DNA from 2 places in the Lachnoclostridium phytofermentans ISDg genome. Region 2 is predicted to be linked to the other one. Evidence: riboswitches for the same ligand, from Rfam matches in the RefSeq annotation. Region 2 holds a riboswitch; the other holds the start of a gene.
The links. A riboswitch is a leader RNA that binds a small molecule or an ion and turns the genes downstream of it on or off. The one in region 2 is predicted to bind thiamine pyrophosphate.
Positions count from the first base shown of each region.

Region 1 (8,635 bases), 510 kb from region 2:
TAAAGTGTTAGGAACGTTTTTAATTAAAATGAACTAGGTATTTTAAGACAACTATTTAAAGAGTTCTTAAACTTTCGAATCTGAGATTGTAACAGGTTCGTAGATTGATAGAGATCTATCTTTTGGTTAAAATTATCCTCTATATTACGGAAGAGGAGTTCTTTATAATTCGGTATTGGTTCCGTGTTATCTGATATTTTAGCTTCTATCAACAAAGAGTAGCAGGAGGATAGGATTTCCTCATTAAGCTGTTTAGGATAGGAGCGGATGGTCGGTATAATTTCATTCACGCCAAGGTACAATCTTTGAGAGAAGTTTTCTATATGTAATCCAGTTTGATTCGTTACGAGTAAACTGATAATAGGAATATCTTCATTTTTCATATTCCCTTCTAGATATTGTTCTAGCATTAGGATCTTTTCGTTATGAAGGGATAGGAAGGTATCATCATAAGATAGGAAGGCAGGTTTGGAGAAATCGTTTACATTATGAATCCACAAACTACCATCTTTTTCTATAAGAAGGCTTGTTTCCTCGGGAAGTTCAAAACAACACTGTTCAATGAAAAATATCCCCTGCTTTGATAAAATAATATGATCAAATGATAAGACTTTTCCGTTCAGATTTAGCCGTAACTGTGGTAAATGCGTTATCTTATTTCCAAACAAAGATAATACTTCGCCTAGTCTATCTTTATTCTCTTTCTTCTGATTTAAAGCTTCACAATCATGATAAAGTTGGTCAATGCGTTGTTTGATAAGTCTCCGATTTTCGAAAAGCTCATTTAGTGGTAATTCAAATTCCGTTTCATAACGTTGTGATAATTCAAAAAAAGTCTTACTTTCTATTTTACATTGTCTAAACAGTAACTTGATACTTTCAAATTGTTCGACCGTTTCAGAAAGTAATTCTTGTTCAAGGTATCCTTCCATAGTGCTATTTTGATCTTTCCAGCGAGTTAACTTATCTTTCATATAGGCATAATAAATGAGGCTTTCTTCCTGTGTTAAAAATAGTGTTCGATCATTCGATGTTAATTTTTCTGAAAGAGTATGAAGAAGTGTTTTGTCATTTCCGTAGACATTTAATTCTTGGAAAATGTCTTCTGCATCTGGAATTACCCTTGGTTCAGTTGCAATTGCAAGCAAGTTTTGGGAAGCTTTATTTTGTTCATTGTCAGGTATCGTTAAAAATTCATGTGATAAGAGATATCCGTTTTCTAATTTATTTATGAGTTGAATGACTGGTAATATATCCTTCTTTTCATAAAAGTCTTTGTAACGAGAGGCTTTTATATTGTTTAAAATAATCGCAATAATATGTAAAAATAAGCGTAAGAGTATTAATGTAACTGTTATACTTATAATGAAAGTTAGGTAGAGAATATTAATTTTTCCTAATGTGATGTTGGTTAGAAGCTTAGTAATATTGGACAATTTATTCTCGTACAATCTTGGATTAGATAAAAAACTAAAATAGATTGTGATTTTTACAATAAGGGAGATGGCCTCTGGAATAAGGTGAATTCCCTTAATTGAAATCTGTTGATAGCGCATTTTCCAAAGCTTATAAGCGAGATTACATTTAATTAGTGAATACGGTAATAAAAAGGCAAGGGTGATTCCATAGGGTAAGATTAAGTTAGTATTTTCAAGGTATCGATTCGTGATAAGTATATATAGTAAAATAGTTAGTAAGATATTCATTAGATAAATAAGTATTGTGGAAATCGTATCATAAAATATTTTTCTTGAGTTCTGAAGTAATGTATCATAGGTAATTTTATCTTTCGAATTGCTGCAGGTATAACACAATCCCTGTGATTGTACGATATGATTTTTATGGCATTTATTACAAATTGTTTCTGTCACTTTAAATCCTCCCTAGAAATACGACATAGACAAACAAGATTACATTCGGTATATTAATTATACTTAATACTATTATACTTATTACTATTATACAATAGTGAAAAAGCAATGTCATGTAAAATATTTACAATTTAATAAGAGGTAGTTAGAAAGGAAAGGGTTATGAATATTCAGGTATTTGGTAAATCAAAATGTTTTGATACAAAAAAGGCAGAAAGATATTTTAAAGAGAGGGGAGTAAAATTTCAATCGATCGATATATTAAGCAAAGGTTTGAGCAAGGGCGAATTTCTTAGTGTATCTAACGCTCTTGGTGGCTTTGAGGCTATGATGGATAAAACAACCAAAGAGTATTGTATGATTCAGTATCTCTCAACAGAGGATCAAATAGAAAAACTTTTGGAGATGCCTAAATATTATAAAACTCCTATTGTCCGTAATGGTTCAAAGGCTACGATAGGATATTGCCCTGAAATCTGGCGTACATGGGAATAGTGACTGGATAAAAATTATAGGATAAATGAAATAAGAGACAAAGGAATCAGAGGATAAAGGAATCAAGGAATAATGGAAGAATATATATTTTTGGATGAAACGAAGAAATGGTGGAAAGATAACTTAGTGTAAAAAAAATGATTTAAGGATTACCTTTGCTAGAAAGGATGAATATGAAAAAGAACTTCTGGATTAAACTAGTACTTGCTTTAATTGGTATTTTATTTGTTGGAGTTGGAATCGGTTTTAATGCTGAATCTTTATTTGGAAATGATCCTGTTGCATTACTTTATGATGGTGTTAGAAATGCTTTTTCTCTACCATTATCACGGCTAGGGATGATATCAAATATTGTGAATCTTAGTATTATCGTTTTGCTATTTTTTATAGGTAGACATTATATAAATATTGGTACAGTGGTGTATATCCTACCATTAGGTACATTTGTAAATCTTGGTATGTTTTTATTTCCCAAGATATTTGTTTCAAATACAGTTTTAAGCCGAGGAATCGGAACTTTTTTTGGTTGCCTACTAATCTATGTGGGAGTATCCATTTTTATCAGCGTAGATATCGGTTTAGATCCCTTTACCGGGCTTGTAATGACGATTAGTGACCACCTTCCATGGGAATTTGGAATAACTAAAATATGCTTTGATTTTATTCTTATTTTAATTGGTTTTTTACTTGGAGGCAATGTGGGTGTGATTACCTTCATTACCGCTTTGTCCGCAGGACCTAGTATTCAATTATTTACAAAACTAATAAAACGGCTATTAAAGAAAATTAAGTTAATATAATTTACAGAGAAGGCTAATGAAATAACTCATTAGCCTTCTCATTTAATTGTTCGCATGATGTAAAGTCACTTAAATACCAATTATCATTAATGCATACATATGGAGATTGAATGGAAATAGTTATTTCATTATTGTCATTGCCCTGCAGAGTATATTGAACTAAACTCTCATCAAATGTCATAGGATTTTTAATCTTTTGATGAAGAGGTAGACTTTGTATTGTTGTTATGAGCTGATTTAACTCGTTCGTATCATGTATTTGCATAATATTACCTGGTAGCAAGGACAATAAGGTGATGGATTCAATATCTATGGCTTCAATTGTTGTTAAATTAATATCCTTTGTATGAGAACAGGAAGCTAAAAAAGCAGTAAACAAGAAGGTAAATAACAATAGAGTCTTTTGTTTCATGTTATTAACAACCTTTCCTTTCATTCGATTATAAGTTATCCGGATGTTATGTATTAGGATATACCGTCTAGACTTCTAATTATTAGACGATAATACTTGGAAAAAAGTTTCAATCTATGAAATACAAATAGACAAATAAATTTTTTTATAAATAAAACCTCCTCAGTCGATTATACCATTAAATTACAAAATATCATCACTAAAATATTTTAATGAAAACAATTATAGGTCAGTAACATTATCATCTAAAGTGCCTTTAATATTTTCTTTTATTGCAGACTTTTAAGAAATCTTAATACTACACCCTTTGACATTTCGCACCGATTGCTTAATGTATCTAATGGTAAGCTCCCTGCATTGTAGCTTTGCCTCTACTTTTAGATGTTGAAATGATGGGATTCAAAATTATGAAAATAATAGGAAAGGATTGTAGGTAAGTCAAAATCATAATTCATTCTAAAAAAGCTGCCCTAAACCAAAATTTAGGACAGCTTTAAAATAGGTATTGAATTAATCTAGATATGTCATCTTCTTTACCTGATCAAAGGCATTTTTCACCAAAGGTAAACAAATTATTATTACTGTTGCAATACCCTCAGCATAGATATAGGCTCCATTATAAGCCATAGAATATAAAATTGGGTTCCAGCCTTCCCAAGCATAAGCGCCAAAGAAGATAAATCCGGATAAGGTTGAAAATAACCATCTTCCTGTAATACCTACAAGGTAACCTTTTAACAAACCATTCTTACTCTTATAGAATAGTCCAGATAATCCAAGGGCACCAAAGGCAAGAGGATAATCTAAAAGAATCTGTGTTGGATGATAAATATATGGCTTAATAACAAATTGTAGGATACCGTATGCAACGCCTACAATAATACTTGTCTTTGCTCCATAGAGATAGCCAATCAAACAGATAAACAGCATACTAAATAAAGTTACGGAACCACCAAATGGAAAAGAATATACTTCAAGATAAGAAGTCACAAGTGCTAAAGCCATCGCTATGGCACAAAATACTAATTGCTTTGTTGGCATTTTCTTTGTATCTTTATTTTTGGCAAAGAAAGAAGCGACAACTATTAAAGCAACAAGAAGAACAGCTAATAAAATATAACTAAGTGTTGTTAAACCGTATGTTCCATCAATGGATGTAACGAACAAATCACGCATAAAAAAAACCTCCTTAAGTTTCACTGTAATTGTGATTGCTTCGGAGGACGTTTGGTGCTTCCTTACGCCAGTACTAACTGGATCAAGTAATAAGGGTCAGTAGGTGTCTACTTCTCAGCCAATTCGGCTCCCCCAGCAATACAATATCTAATTATTTATTCATAATTAAGAAAAGTTCGCGAACGTACTTTTTCTTGTTTTATGTAATCAATGGAGTACATAGTAGAGACATCGATTTTTTGTATACACTCTAAAAGTATAACCTCTTGATTCCATGGTTACTATAGCAAGTTATCCGTCTAATGTCAAGTAGAAATGTGACTTCTCAGAAGTTTCAATGTGACCTCTCAGAAGTTTGTTTTTAACTTCTCAGTGAGTTTAGAGTGTCTGGCATATGAGGGTTCTGTGAATATTGACATTATACGCAAAGAGAGGTACTTGAGTAGTGGAGATAACTAACATACTTCTCTATGATAGTCTTTTACTTCACTAGGACGGATGAGATAATATTTTTTATATAATCGGCTAAAGTATAAGGCATCATCATAACCCACCTTTGATGCAGCCAACTGTACTGAGTCACCCTGCTTTAATAGCTCGGTGGCTTTTTCTAATCTTTGCCTAATTAAATATTCTATTGGTCGAATCCCTAAGTTTTTATAAAATAAATGGGATAGCTGAGCAGGTTTTTTGTTGAAATATGCAGCTAATTCATTTAATGTAATCGGGGAGGAGAGGTGCTTTTTTAAATAGCTGCATACAGCGTCAAGAAGCTGCTGTTCTGATGTATCGCTTTGTTTTAAGGCAGTGTTTAATAACTTTCTCATCTCTAATTCAAGAGTTAAAGTATGATAATGATGACTTGATGTGATTTTTTCCATCAGTTGTTTTAGCATCATGTGAGTTTTTTTCGCTTCCGCTAACTTTAGATGAAACGTATTAGGAATGCACTCATCGGGAGATAGTGTTGAATTACCAAAGGTATAGGAAAGTAGGATAAACTCAAAATCCACTTGATCTAGTGAAAATAGATGAAGATAGCTTCCGCTTTTTATATGCTGTACATAGCTTGAAGTAAGATAAGTTGTGGTTTCCTCATCAATTGTTAGTTGAGCACGTCCTTTGATTGGAAATAAAAATCCTCCTTGTGGAAACTTGCAATGAAATGCTTCTGTACTAGTTACCGTTACCTGTATTAAGTTGATATTTTTTAATGCTTGGTTCTGAAATAGTGATGAAATTCCACGCATTTTTTCGCTCATAGTAAATTCCCTTCTAAAAAAGTTAAAATCTATCTGATAATGAAAATCAATATCATTTGAGTGGTTTTAGAATAACATAAATCTTAAGATTTGTCCATAGGTAAAAAATTGTCCATTCAAACAAAACACTATCCTTGTTATACTTCTCACTGTCAACGAAGAACATAGAACGTAGGAGAAAAGCAGTGAAGAAGAGAATAGTTTTTATCATTATATTAATAATTGCATCCTTTCTATCCATCATGCTTGGAGCACAAGATTTTTCCTTAAGAGGAGCATTGGTAAGAGATTCTGCGGATTATCAATTACTTATATATAGTCGCATTCCAAGACTTTTAGCTGTTCTGGTAACGGGAGCTGGACTTAGCATTTCAGGGAAGATTATGCAGACAATGACAGGAAATCGGTTTGTTTCACCAACGACTGCGGGAACGATGGAATGGTGTAAGTTTGGTATCTTATTATCCATTATATTTTTTGGTGGGCAGTCTATGATGCTTAAGATGATTTTTGCTTTTATCATTGCATTATTTGGAAGTCTTTTGTTTGTACAGCTTCTTCAAAGAATACCTCTTAAAAGTCCTGTAATGGTTCCTCTTATTGGATTAATGCTTGGAAATGTGGTTAGTTCATTAACAGCCTATATTTCCTTTCGCTATGATTTGGTACAGAACATATCCTCGTGGTTACAAGGAAACTTCTCCTTAGTAGTAAAGGGCAGATATGAATTACTCTACTTAGGAATTCCTTTTGTTATTCTCGCTTATTTATATGCGAAGAAATTTACGATCGCTGGAATGGGTGAGAGCTTTGCTAAAAACTTAGGATTGAATTATAGGTTTATCACGATAGTTGGATTTGTTATAGTAGCATTTCTTGCTTCTATTATTACAGTATCGGTTGGGAGTATTGCTTTCTTAGGATTAATTATTCCTAACATTGTTTCTATCTATTATGGTGATGACTTAAAACATACCTTATTCGATACTGCATTACTTGGCGGAATTTTCTTATTATTCTGTGACATCTTAAGCAGGATTATCGTTTATCCGTATGAGATTTCAGTTAGTGTGATTGTTAGTGTCTTAGGTGGTGCAATCTTTTTATTCCTGCTATTTCAAAAGAATAAGGAGGGAGGTACCGCATGAGAAGAAAGCAGATATCAAAAGAGAAAAAATGTATCTTGATACTAATCACAATTGTTGCGATTCTTTGTTTCCTTTATCTTTTCTTAGGATTATCAACAAAGAACTTTCATTATTTTTTCCCACGTAGATTACGTAAAGTGTTAGCGGTTTTCTTAACAAGTTATTGTGTTGGATATTCTTCAGTGTCCTTTCAGACGATTACGAACAATAAGATTTTAACTCCGAGCATTATCGGTTTGGATTCCTTGTACTTATTTTTGCAGACCATTATCGTATTTTTCTTTTCTCATGCGGGAGTCAGTAAATTAACAGGCCTTCCTAATTACTTATTATCCATTGGGCTGATGGTACTTTGTTCGTTCTTTTTATTTTTCGGAATGTTTAAGGGAAACAACAAAAATCTATACTTTATGGTTTTAGCAGGTACGATTTTTGGTGGTTTATTTTCCGGACTGGCATCTTTTATGCAGGTATTAATGGATCCCAATGAATTTTCACTTGTACAAGGAAAGATGTTTGCTAGTTTTAATCAGATGAATACAGATTTGTTAACCATAAGTATCGTAATTGTCGTTGTGATTGCTATAGCGGCTAGAAAAGATTTTTCTAAACTGAATGCTTTAGGGCTTGGTCAAACGGGGGCAATTAATCTGGGAGTTCCCTACCGTAGTACTGTATTTAGAACATTAATGTATATTGCGATTTTAACCGCAGTTTCTACAGCACTCGTTGGACCAATTACTTTTCTTGGTATCTTAGTTGTTAGTATTGCAAGGAATTTAGTTTCAACGTATCGTCATGAAATCAGAGTACCGGTTGCCGTGTTATTAGGAGCACTTGCATTACTTAGCGGATTGTTTTTTGTAGAACGTATCCTGCATCATTCTACTCAGATTAGTGTTGTTATTAATTTTATTGGTGGATGTTACTTTATATATCTCATGCTTAAGGAGGGAAAATCATGATAAAGACTAGAGGCTTAACAAAAGCTTATGGTAATAAAAAGGTTGTAGATGACATTTCCATTACAATACCGAAAAACAAGTTGATTGCCTTTGTAGGCAGTAATGGAGCAGGAAAGAGTACACTATTGTCCTTAATTGGGCGTACCTTGGATCGAAGTAGTGGCGAGTGTCACATAGATGAGAAAGAGGTAAAGGAATGGAACAGTAGAGAGCTAGCGAAACGACTTTCTATCTTAAGCCAAACAAATCACCTCAATATTCGCCTTACGGTACATGAGCTCGTGCAGTTTGGTCGTTTCCCATATAGCCAAGGGCGTTTAACAAAAGAGGATGAAAAGAAAGTTGCAGAGGCAATATCCTACATGAGTATCGATGCCTTTAAGGATCGCTACTTAGATGAATTAAGTGGTGGTCAACGTCAAATGGCTTATATAGCAATGTTAATAGCACAAGATACAAAGTATGTCTTTTTAGATGAGCCACTCAATAATCTTGATATGAAACAC
Region 1 is NC_010001.1:939,071-947,705, forward strand. Features, by position in the region: gene CPHY_RS03890 (hypothetical protein) at 24-1,871, opposite strand; gene CPHY_RS03895 (arsenate reductase family protein) at 2,034-2,366, shown strand; gene CPHY_RS03900 (YczE/YyaS/YitT family protein) at 2,540-3,166, shown strand; gene CPHY_RS03905 (hypothetical protein) at 3,180-3,578, opposite strand; gene thiT (energy-coupled thiamine transporter ThiT) at 4,089-4,754, opposite strand; TPP riboswitch at 4,797-4,898, opposite strand; gene CPHY_RS03915 (helix-turn-helix transcriptional regulator) at 5,210-6,016, opposite strand; gene CPHY_RS03920 (ABC transporter permease) at 6,202-7,164, shown strand; gene CPHY_RS03925 (iron chelate uptake ABC transporter family permease subunit) at 7,161-8,129, shown strand; gene CPHY_RS03930 (iron ABC transporter ATP-binding protein) at 8,126-8,635, shown strand, end outside.
Region 1: linked by a shared signal. The riboswitch ahead of thiT (energy-coupled thiamine transporter ThiT) and the one ahead of CPHY_RS06060 (thiamine-binding protein) in region 2 are both predicted to bind thiamine pyrophosphate.

Region 2 (8,635 bases):
GATTCCAGACTACTTTAACTTCTTGTTAACTGGAAAAAAGTCGGTAGAGTATACGAATGCAACAACAACACAATTAGTAAGTCCAATAACAAATCAGTGGGATTACGAATTGATTTCTAGTCTCGGTTATCCAAAGGAAATCTTCAAGGAGCTACGAACTTCAGGAGACGTACTTGGTCCAGTAACCGAGGAAATAAGGAAAGAAATAGGGTTTGATTTAACGGTTATGCTCCCTGCAACGCATGATACAGGTTCAGCGGTTTTATCAGTACCAAGCAACGAAGAGCAAACGTTATACATAAGTTCAGGTACTTGGTCGCTCATGGGGATTGAACAAAGAAAGGCAGATTGCTCAGAAGAAAGTCGTCTCGCAAACTTAACCAATGAGGGTGGATTCGATTATCGCTTCCGTTATTTAAAAAATATTATGGGGCTTTGGATGATTCAATCTGTGAAAAAGGAATATCATGACGAATATTCCTTTGCTAAACTTTGTGAAATGGCAAGTGAATGCAATGAATTTCCATCTCGTGTTGATGTCAATGCTGATTGTTTCCTTGCTCCGGAAAGTATGATCCAGTCAATCAAAAAATATTGTGAAGGAACCAATCAAAAAGTTCCTCAAACACCAGGTGAAATTGCAACCGTAATCTATCAGAGCTTGGCGGAATGTTATGGTAAGACAGTAGAAGAACTAGAGAAACTATCGCAGTATCAATATGACAGTATTCATATCGTGGGTGGCGGCTGTAATGCACAGTATCTAAATGAGTTAACTGCAAAAGCAACTGGGAAAACAGTATACGCAGGTCCTACAGAAGCAACTGCAATCGGAAATATATTAGCACAAATGCTTGGTACAAAGATATTTGATTCTGTATCATTGGCAAGAGAAGCAGTATTTGAATCCTTTGAAATAATGAAATTTAAAGCTTAGATTATAAAAATGAATGAATCTATGCGTTGTATCATTATAAATGCGAAGGTAACAGGGGCTTAGATAACTGAAACAATAAAAACGAAGAATTTAATATTACTATAACAATTAAATAAATTGGTTCCATTATAAATTAGTATCTTTATAAAAGTATTTACTATTCGGTTCGTTAGGTTAATTATTGTAAAACAGTGCTCCTTAAATGAAGAGCAGAAATGAGGGAAAATATGATAAGAACAAGATATGAAATGGCAAAACAGATTTATGGTAAGCTTGGTGTTGACACGGATAAGGCATTAGAAACACTAAAGGGAATTTCGATTTCCATGCACTGCTGGCAGGGAGACGATGTAACAGGTTTTGATAACGATGGACCTTTATCTGGCGGAATTCAGACAACAGGAAGTTATCCTGGAAAGGCAAGAAACCCAGAAGAGTTAATGGCAGATATCGATATGGTATTATCCTTGGTACCAGGAAAACATAAAATCAATTTACATGCTAATTATGCAATATTTGAAAAAGGTGAGTTTGCAGATCGTGATAAGTTAGAGCCAAAACACTTTGCAAAATGGGTAGAATTTGCAAAGAAGAGAGGACTTGGTTTAGATTTTAATCCAACTTTCTTCTCACATCCAAAGGCAGGTCAATTCACTCTTTCCTCCCCAGATGACGAAATTCGTAAGTTCTGGATTGATCATGGAAAAGCTTGTATCCGCATCTCTGAGTATTTTGCAACGGAATTGGGTCAGCCATGTGTTATGAATATCTGGATACCAGACGGATATAAGGATATTCCAGCGGATCGTCTTTCTCCAAGAGCACGCTTTAAAGATTCTCTTGATCAGATTCTTAGCATTGATTATGATAAGAAGAAAGTTATTGTTGCCCTAGAATCTAAGGTATTTGGTATTGGTATGGAGTCATACACCGTAGGTTCTAGTGAATTCTGCATTAACTATGCAGCGAAGAATGGAATCTTAAGCCTTATGGATAATGGTCATTACCATCCAACAGAGGTGGTTTCTGATAAGATTTCTTCGATGTTATTATTTGCAGATAAAATTGCACTACATGTAACAAGACCAGTTCGCTGGGATAGTGACCATGTTGTTTTATTCGATGATGAAACAAGAGAAATTGCAAAAGAAGTAATCAGAAATGATGCACTTGACCGTGTTATCTTAGCACTTGATTTCTTTGATGCAAGTATTAACCGTGTTGCAGCATGGACGATTGGTATGAGAAATTTACAAAAATCCTTATTATATGCATTATTAACACCAAACGATAAGCTAAAGAAACTTCAGAATGAAGGTAAATTTACAGAACTTTTAATGCAACAAGAAGAGTTAAAATCTTATCCATTCGGTGATATTTGGGATTATTTCTGTGAAGTAAATAATGTACCTGTAAAAGAAGAGTGGTATGCTACAGTATCTCTTTACGAAGAAGAAGTTTTATTAAAGAGACAGTAGAATATTAAATAATTTCTCATAATACTTTGAAACAATACCAGATCTGTGGACAGATTTGGTAAAATGGGGCTGGTGCATGTGTACCAGCCTTACTATTCATAACAAGTGAAAAATCTACGAAGAATGTTTATTCTTGCTTCATAATGTTAGATGGACAAAATTCTCAGGGTTAACTATAATAAGGGTAAGTAATGATCGAAATGAGCAACAAGATTATATCCTTTAGCTAAATAAGAGTTAACTTTCCAATGCGTAAAAGTTAAAGTAATACGCGGAGCAGAAATGAGGTTATAGATGAACCAAGAATTGATTCAGATTCTTTCTCAGATTACGGAAGAGGAAAAACGTATTTTAAACGTAAAAAAGGAAGTAGAAAAAGAACGATACACCTCGAGCAAGGATTTTGTGATTCAGAAAAATAAGATGTTAGAAGAAGAACAACTAATTACAATTCGTCCGCATACTCGCTTTATCGATTTCCCCAAACATAAACATGATTATATTGAAGTAGTTTATGTCTGTAAGGGATCTTTAACCCACACTATAAACAATGTTCCAGTAGTACTTGAGGAAGGGGACATATTATTTCTTAATCAACATATTTACCATGCAATTAAGGAGGCTGGGAAAGAGGATATCGCAATTAATTTAATCATCTTACCACATTTTTTTGATGTGAGTTTTTCGATGATTCAAAAAGACAATGTATTAGCGGACTTTTTAGTAGGTATCTTAAGAAATGCTTCTCATAAAGAGCAATATCTACATTTTAAAGTTAAGGGAATTCTTGAAATAGAAAATTTACTAGAAAATCTTGTGTATTCCTTGGTTCATGATGCCTCCAATAACGACATGATTAATCAACGTGTGATGGGACTTTTATTTTTGTATTTGGTTAAATACTCGGATTCATTAAAAGCTGGATCTCCCAATAGTTATGAAGATGTTATTGCTAAGGCAGCTGTCAATTATATTGATATAAATTATAAGACAGCAAGCTTAACAGAATTAGCAGAGAAGCTATGCTTATCGCTATCATCCTTAAGTAGATTAATAGCAAGTAAAACGGGGAAATCATTCAGAGAGTTATTGCAGGAGAAACGATTTGAAGTTGCCATATCACTTCTAGCAGAGACGAATCTGTCAATTACTGATATTGTAGTAGCAGTAGGATACGAGAATAACAGCTTCTTTCATCGTAAATTTAGGGAACGATATCATATGTCACCAAAGGAATACCGAGAAAAAAATAGGAGGATTAGATAATGGTACGGAAAGCATTTAAAATGCAATTATTTGAAGGACAAGCAAAAGAATATGAGAAACGCCACAATGAATTATGGCCTGAAATGAAAGAAATGATTCATGAGTATGGTGGAAGCAATTATACTATATTTTTAGATGAAGAAACCAATGTGCTATATGGTTACATAGAATTAGAGGACGAAGAAAAGTGGGATAAAACTGCAGAGACTGAGATTTGTAAGAAATGGTGGGCTTTTATGGCTGACATTATGGAAACAAATCCAGATAATAGTCCGGTAAGTGTTTCATTAAAGAATGTATTTCATCTGGATTAAAAATAGAGGGAGCAGAGGGAGAAGATCCCTGTGCTTCTTTAGAGTTTATTTGGACGAAATTACAACATATTTCATTTACATATTGACAAATTTAAAATTTAAAGTAAAATTGAGTTTGAAAAAGAAACAGGGGTGCCAAATGAATTTGGCTGAGATTAGAACTACGAAAATGTTCTTGACCCTACAACCTGATCTGGATCATGCCAGCGGAGGGAGTTTTATTGCTTTTATTTTTGAGTTATAACTCCCTTTGGATATCAAAGGGAGTTTTTTTAGTTTATAGGAAATTGCATTGTAACTACCTATAAATTAATTATTTTGCAAGTTGTATTCAAATAAAAGAAAAATACTCCACTTGTGATGCAAATTCGCTTCGCAAACCTTATCCATTTCTAATACTGAGCGTAAAATAAACGTTCTTACGCTCAGTAAGTTTTAAATCTGCATTGCTATAAAAACTATGAAGTAGCGCAGATAGTCACTATAGTGTGAAAGAAAATACCACTTTTACACTAAATAATTTATGGGGCCTTAGAGTGGTTTCATGTTGGGTAGTGAGAAAATTAAAGTAGTATTCGCTTTTTAACAGTATGCTATCTGCAGTAAGCAGATATGATATGCAAGGAGTGGCTGCGAAATGGATTTTCATACACGTATACCCGCAAGAAAGGAGATTAAAAAATGAATGCAAGTGTAGCAATTCAAACATTACCAGTAGCAAAGAATGATGAAGATTTAATTCGTATCGTAGATGAGGTGATAGCCTACATCAAAAGTACCGGTTTAAATTATTATGTTGGACCATTTGAAACAGCCATTGAAGGTGATTATGATGAACTAATGGATATTGTAAAAGAATGCCAACATATTGCAATCCGTGCCGGTGCACCTTCTGTAGCAGCCTACATAAAGGTTACCTATCGTCCAGAAGGAGATGTATTAACGATTGAGAAAAAAGTTACGAAACACCATCAGAACTAAACTACCTTCCTTTAGTGCAATATTTGGAATCTTAGCCCTTTGGCAGATAGTCTCAAGCATTGGTTGGGTGCCAAAGTATATGCTTCCATCTCCGGTAGATGTTGTTCTAGCGTTCGTAAAAGAGTTCCCCCTCTTAATGTCACATATGAGGGTAACCTTGGTGGAAGCATTTTTTGGCTTATTATTAGGGACTCTTCTGGGATTTACAATTGCAGTTTGGATGGAGAGGTTTCCGAAAGTTTATCAAGCGTTCTATCCAGTAATTGTTATAACGCAAACCGTACCTACCGTTGCGATAGCGCCTCTGTTAGTGTTGTGGTTAGGTTATGGAATGGCTCCCAAAATAGTACTAATTATCATAGTAACGTTTTTCCCTATCACAGTAGGGCTCTTGGATGGATTTCATTCTGCGGACAAGGATGCTATTCAGTTGTTGCGTTCTATGGGAGCAACGAAATTCCAGATATTTCGTCAAATCAAATTACCTAGTTCATTAAGTTATTTTTTTGCTAGCTTAAAAATATCTGCATCTTATTCCGTTGTAGGTGCGGTAATTTCGGAATGGCTCGGCGGTTTTCATGGGCTCGGAGTTTATATGACGCGAGTAAAAAAATCCTATGCTTTCGATAAAATGTTTGCGGTTATTTTCTTGATATCAGCGATAAGTCTTTTGTTAATGAAGCTGGTGGGTTACTTAAAAAAACGATGCATGCCTTGGGAAGAGAAATAAAGTTAGCAATTAGAATGTATGAACGGAAAAATCGCAAGAATGAAATTACAACCATGTAAATTTATATAACTTTTTAAATAGTTACTTATCAATAATTTATATTAATTTAAAGCAAAGATAAGAAATAGTTCTTAAAAGAAAGTGGGAAAACTAATGAAATATAATAAATTGAAGCGTATCCTTGCTTTGATCTTAGCAGCTACTACGCTTACAACAATGACAGCCTGTGGGAAAAAAGATAATGATGTAAGTAATAATAATTCAAAAGATTTAGAAAAGATCACCTTCGTATTAGACTGGACTCCAAATACAAATCACACAGGTCTATATGTAGCTCAAGCAAAAGGATATTTTGCAGAAGAAGGCCTTGATGTAACGATCGTTCAGCCGCCAGAAGATGGAGCAGCAGCATTGGTTGCGAGCGGCAAGGCACAGTTTGGAATCTCTTGTCAGGATACAATTACTCCAGCAATTGTGGGGGATTCTACCTTACCAATTACAGTATGTGCTGCCTTAGTACAGCATAATACCTCAGGTATTGTAAGCCGAAAGGGAGAAGGTATGGATACCCCAAAGGGCTTAGAAGGAAAAAATTATGCAACTTGGGATTTGGATGTTGAAAAAGCTATGTTGAAAAATGTAGTTGAAGTAGATGGCGGTGATTTTAGTAAAGTGAATTTAATACCAAGTACAGTAACGGATGAAGTAACTGCACTTCAAACAAAATCGGTCGATGCGATTTGGATATTTTATGCTTGGGGAGGAATTGCAACTAAGGTGAAGGGGTTAGAGACGGATTATTTTGCTTTTAAAGACATCAACCCAGTCTTTGATTACTATACACCAGTTGTTATTGCAAACAATGAATTCCTTAAGAAAGATGCTGATACAGCAAAAGCATTTTTCTGTGCCTTAAAGAAAGGTTATGAATATGCAATTGAGAATCCTAAAGATGCAGCAGAACTCTTACTTAAAGCTGTACCCGAATTAGATGCAGACCTTGTGAACGAGAGTCAAGTTTGGCTATCTAAGGAATATAAAGCGGAGGAAAAACGTTGGGGATACATTGATCCAAACCGCTGGAATGCCTTTTATAACTGGCTAAATGATAATAATCTAGTCGAAATTAATATCCCTGAAAATACTGGTTTTACAAACGAGTATTTACCAGAATAGGAATTAAAATGGATAAACTAACAATTCGGAATATCTCCAAATCATATGGAGATAAAGCAGTATTAAAGAATGTCTCAGTGGTATTAAAGGAAAATGAGCTGGTTTGTCTGCTTGGTGTCAGTGGGGCAGGTAAAACAACGCTTTTTAATATTATAGCAGGATTATTAGAACCAGATAAAGGTGAAGTTCTACTGGATGGTAAAGATATTACAAATCAAGCAGGTAATATCAGCTATATGCTTCAAAAGGATCTTTTACTGCCATATAAGACTATTGAGGATAACGTTTCATTGCCACTGATTATAAAGGGAATGAAAAAGCGAGATGCCAGGGATAAAGTAGCAGATTATTTTGAGGAATTCGGGCTGGAAGGTACACAAAAGCTCTATCCTGCCAGTTTATCCGGTGGTATGAGACAACGAGCTGCACTTCTTAGAACCTATTTATTTTCAGATAAGATTGCTTTATTAGATGAACCATTTAGTGCTCTTGATATGATAACCAAAGGGAAAATTCATCGTTGGTATCTTGATATCATGGAAAAGATAAAACTTTCCACGTTATTTATTACCCATGATATTGATGAGGCTATTCTGTTATCGGATCGTATTTATCTTCTAACAGGTGAACCGGGACAGATTACGAAGGAAATCATTATGAAGGAAAAACGTCCAAGAGACGAAGAATTTTTGTTAAGTTCAGAATTTCTTAGGTATAAGAAGGAAATATTGGAGAGTTTACAGGAGTAAATATAATATAAGTGATGTAACATGAAAAAAGCTCTCTATTATTTTCGTTGAGGATGCATTGTAAATGAAATAATAAGAAAAAACAATTTATTATTTCGTTGAAGATGTATTGTAAATCGATACAAAAAGAAAAGAAACAGAATATTATTTGGTTACTGCCTTTACTTTATCTAGAATACTGATTGTAGTGCTCTATATAAATGCAAGGCAGTTTCTTTTTAATTTAACTTTTTAATCAGCATATCGTTTAAAATTTAGCAAAAACTTTGCCCTTTTGTCGAATTGACGTTCCATACCCAGTAGTTTACAATGGTCTTAAGAATATAAGTTATAAGCTTATAAAAGAGTTGAAACGAGGATTAGTAATTGAATAAAGAACAAATTTTAAAAAAGTACTATGGTTATGACTCCTTTCGAGATGGACAGGAGGAGTTGATAAACAGTATTTTAGCAGGCAAGGATACGTTTGGTATTATGCCAACGGGAGCAGGAAAATCAGTGTGTTTTCAAGTCCCTGCGCTAATGCTTTCTGGAATAACACTAGTAGTATCACCATTAATTTCTTTAATGAAGGATCAAGTAGGTACCTTGAATCAAATGGGAGTCCATGCGGCATACTTAAACAGCTCTTTAACTGCAAATCAATATCGACTAGCGTTATCCTATGCGAAAGAAGGACGATATAAAATTATCTATGTAGCACCTGAGAGATTATTAACAGAGGAATTTCTTGAATTTGTGAGGGATGTTGAGATTTCAATGTTAAGTATTGATGAGGTACATTGTGTATCCCAATGGGGACAAGATTTTCGTCCAAGTTATTTAAAAATCATTGATTTCGTAAATCAGTTACCAGTACGTCCAATCGTTAGTGCATTTACCGCTACTGCTACGAAAGAAGTGAAAGAGGATGTAATCCGATTACTTGGATTACAGCGTGCTACGGTAGTTACGACTGGATTTGACCGTAAGAATTTATATTTTGCAGTAAAAAGTCCTAAAGA
Region 2 is NC_010001.1:1,445,277-1,453,911, forward strand. Features, by position in the region: gene rhaB (rhamnulokinase) at 1-937, shown strand, start outside; gene CPHY_RS06040 (L-rhamnose isomerase) at 1,165-2,415, shown strand; gene CPHY_RS06045 (helix-turn-helix domain-containing protein) at 2,710-3,681, shown strand; gene rhaM (L-rhamnose mutarotase) at 3,681-3,995, shown strand; TPP riboswitch at 4,114-4,227, shown strand; gene CPHY_RS06060 (thiamine-binding protein) at 4,677-4,976, shown strand; gene CPHY_RS06065 (ABC transporter permease) at 4,942-5,706, shown strand; gene CPHY_RS06070 (ABC transporter substrate-binding protein) at 5,860-6,882, shown strand; gene CPHY_RS06075 (ABC transporter ATP-binding protein) at 6,891-7,631, shown strand; gene recQ (DNA helicase RecQ) at 7,998-8,635, shown strand, end outside.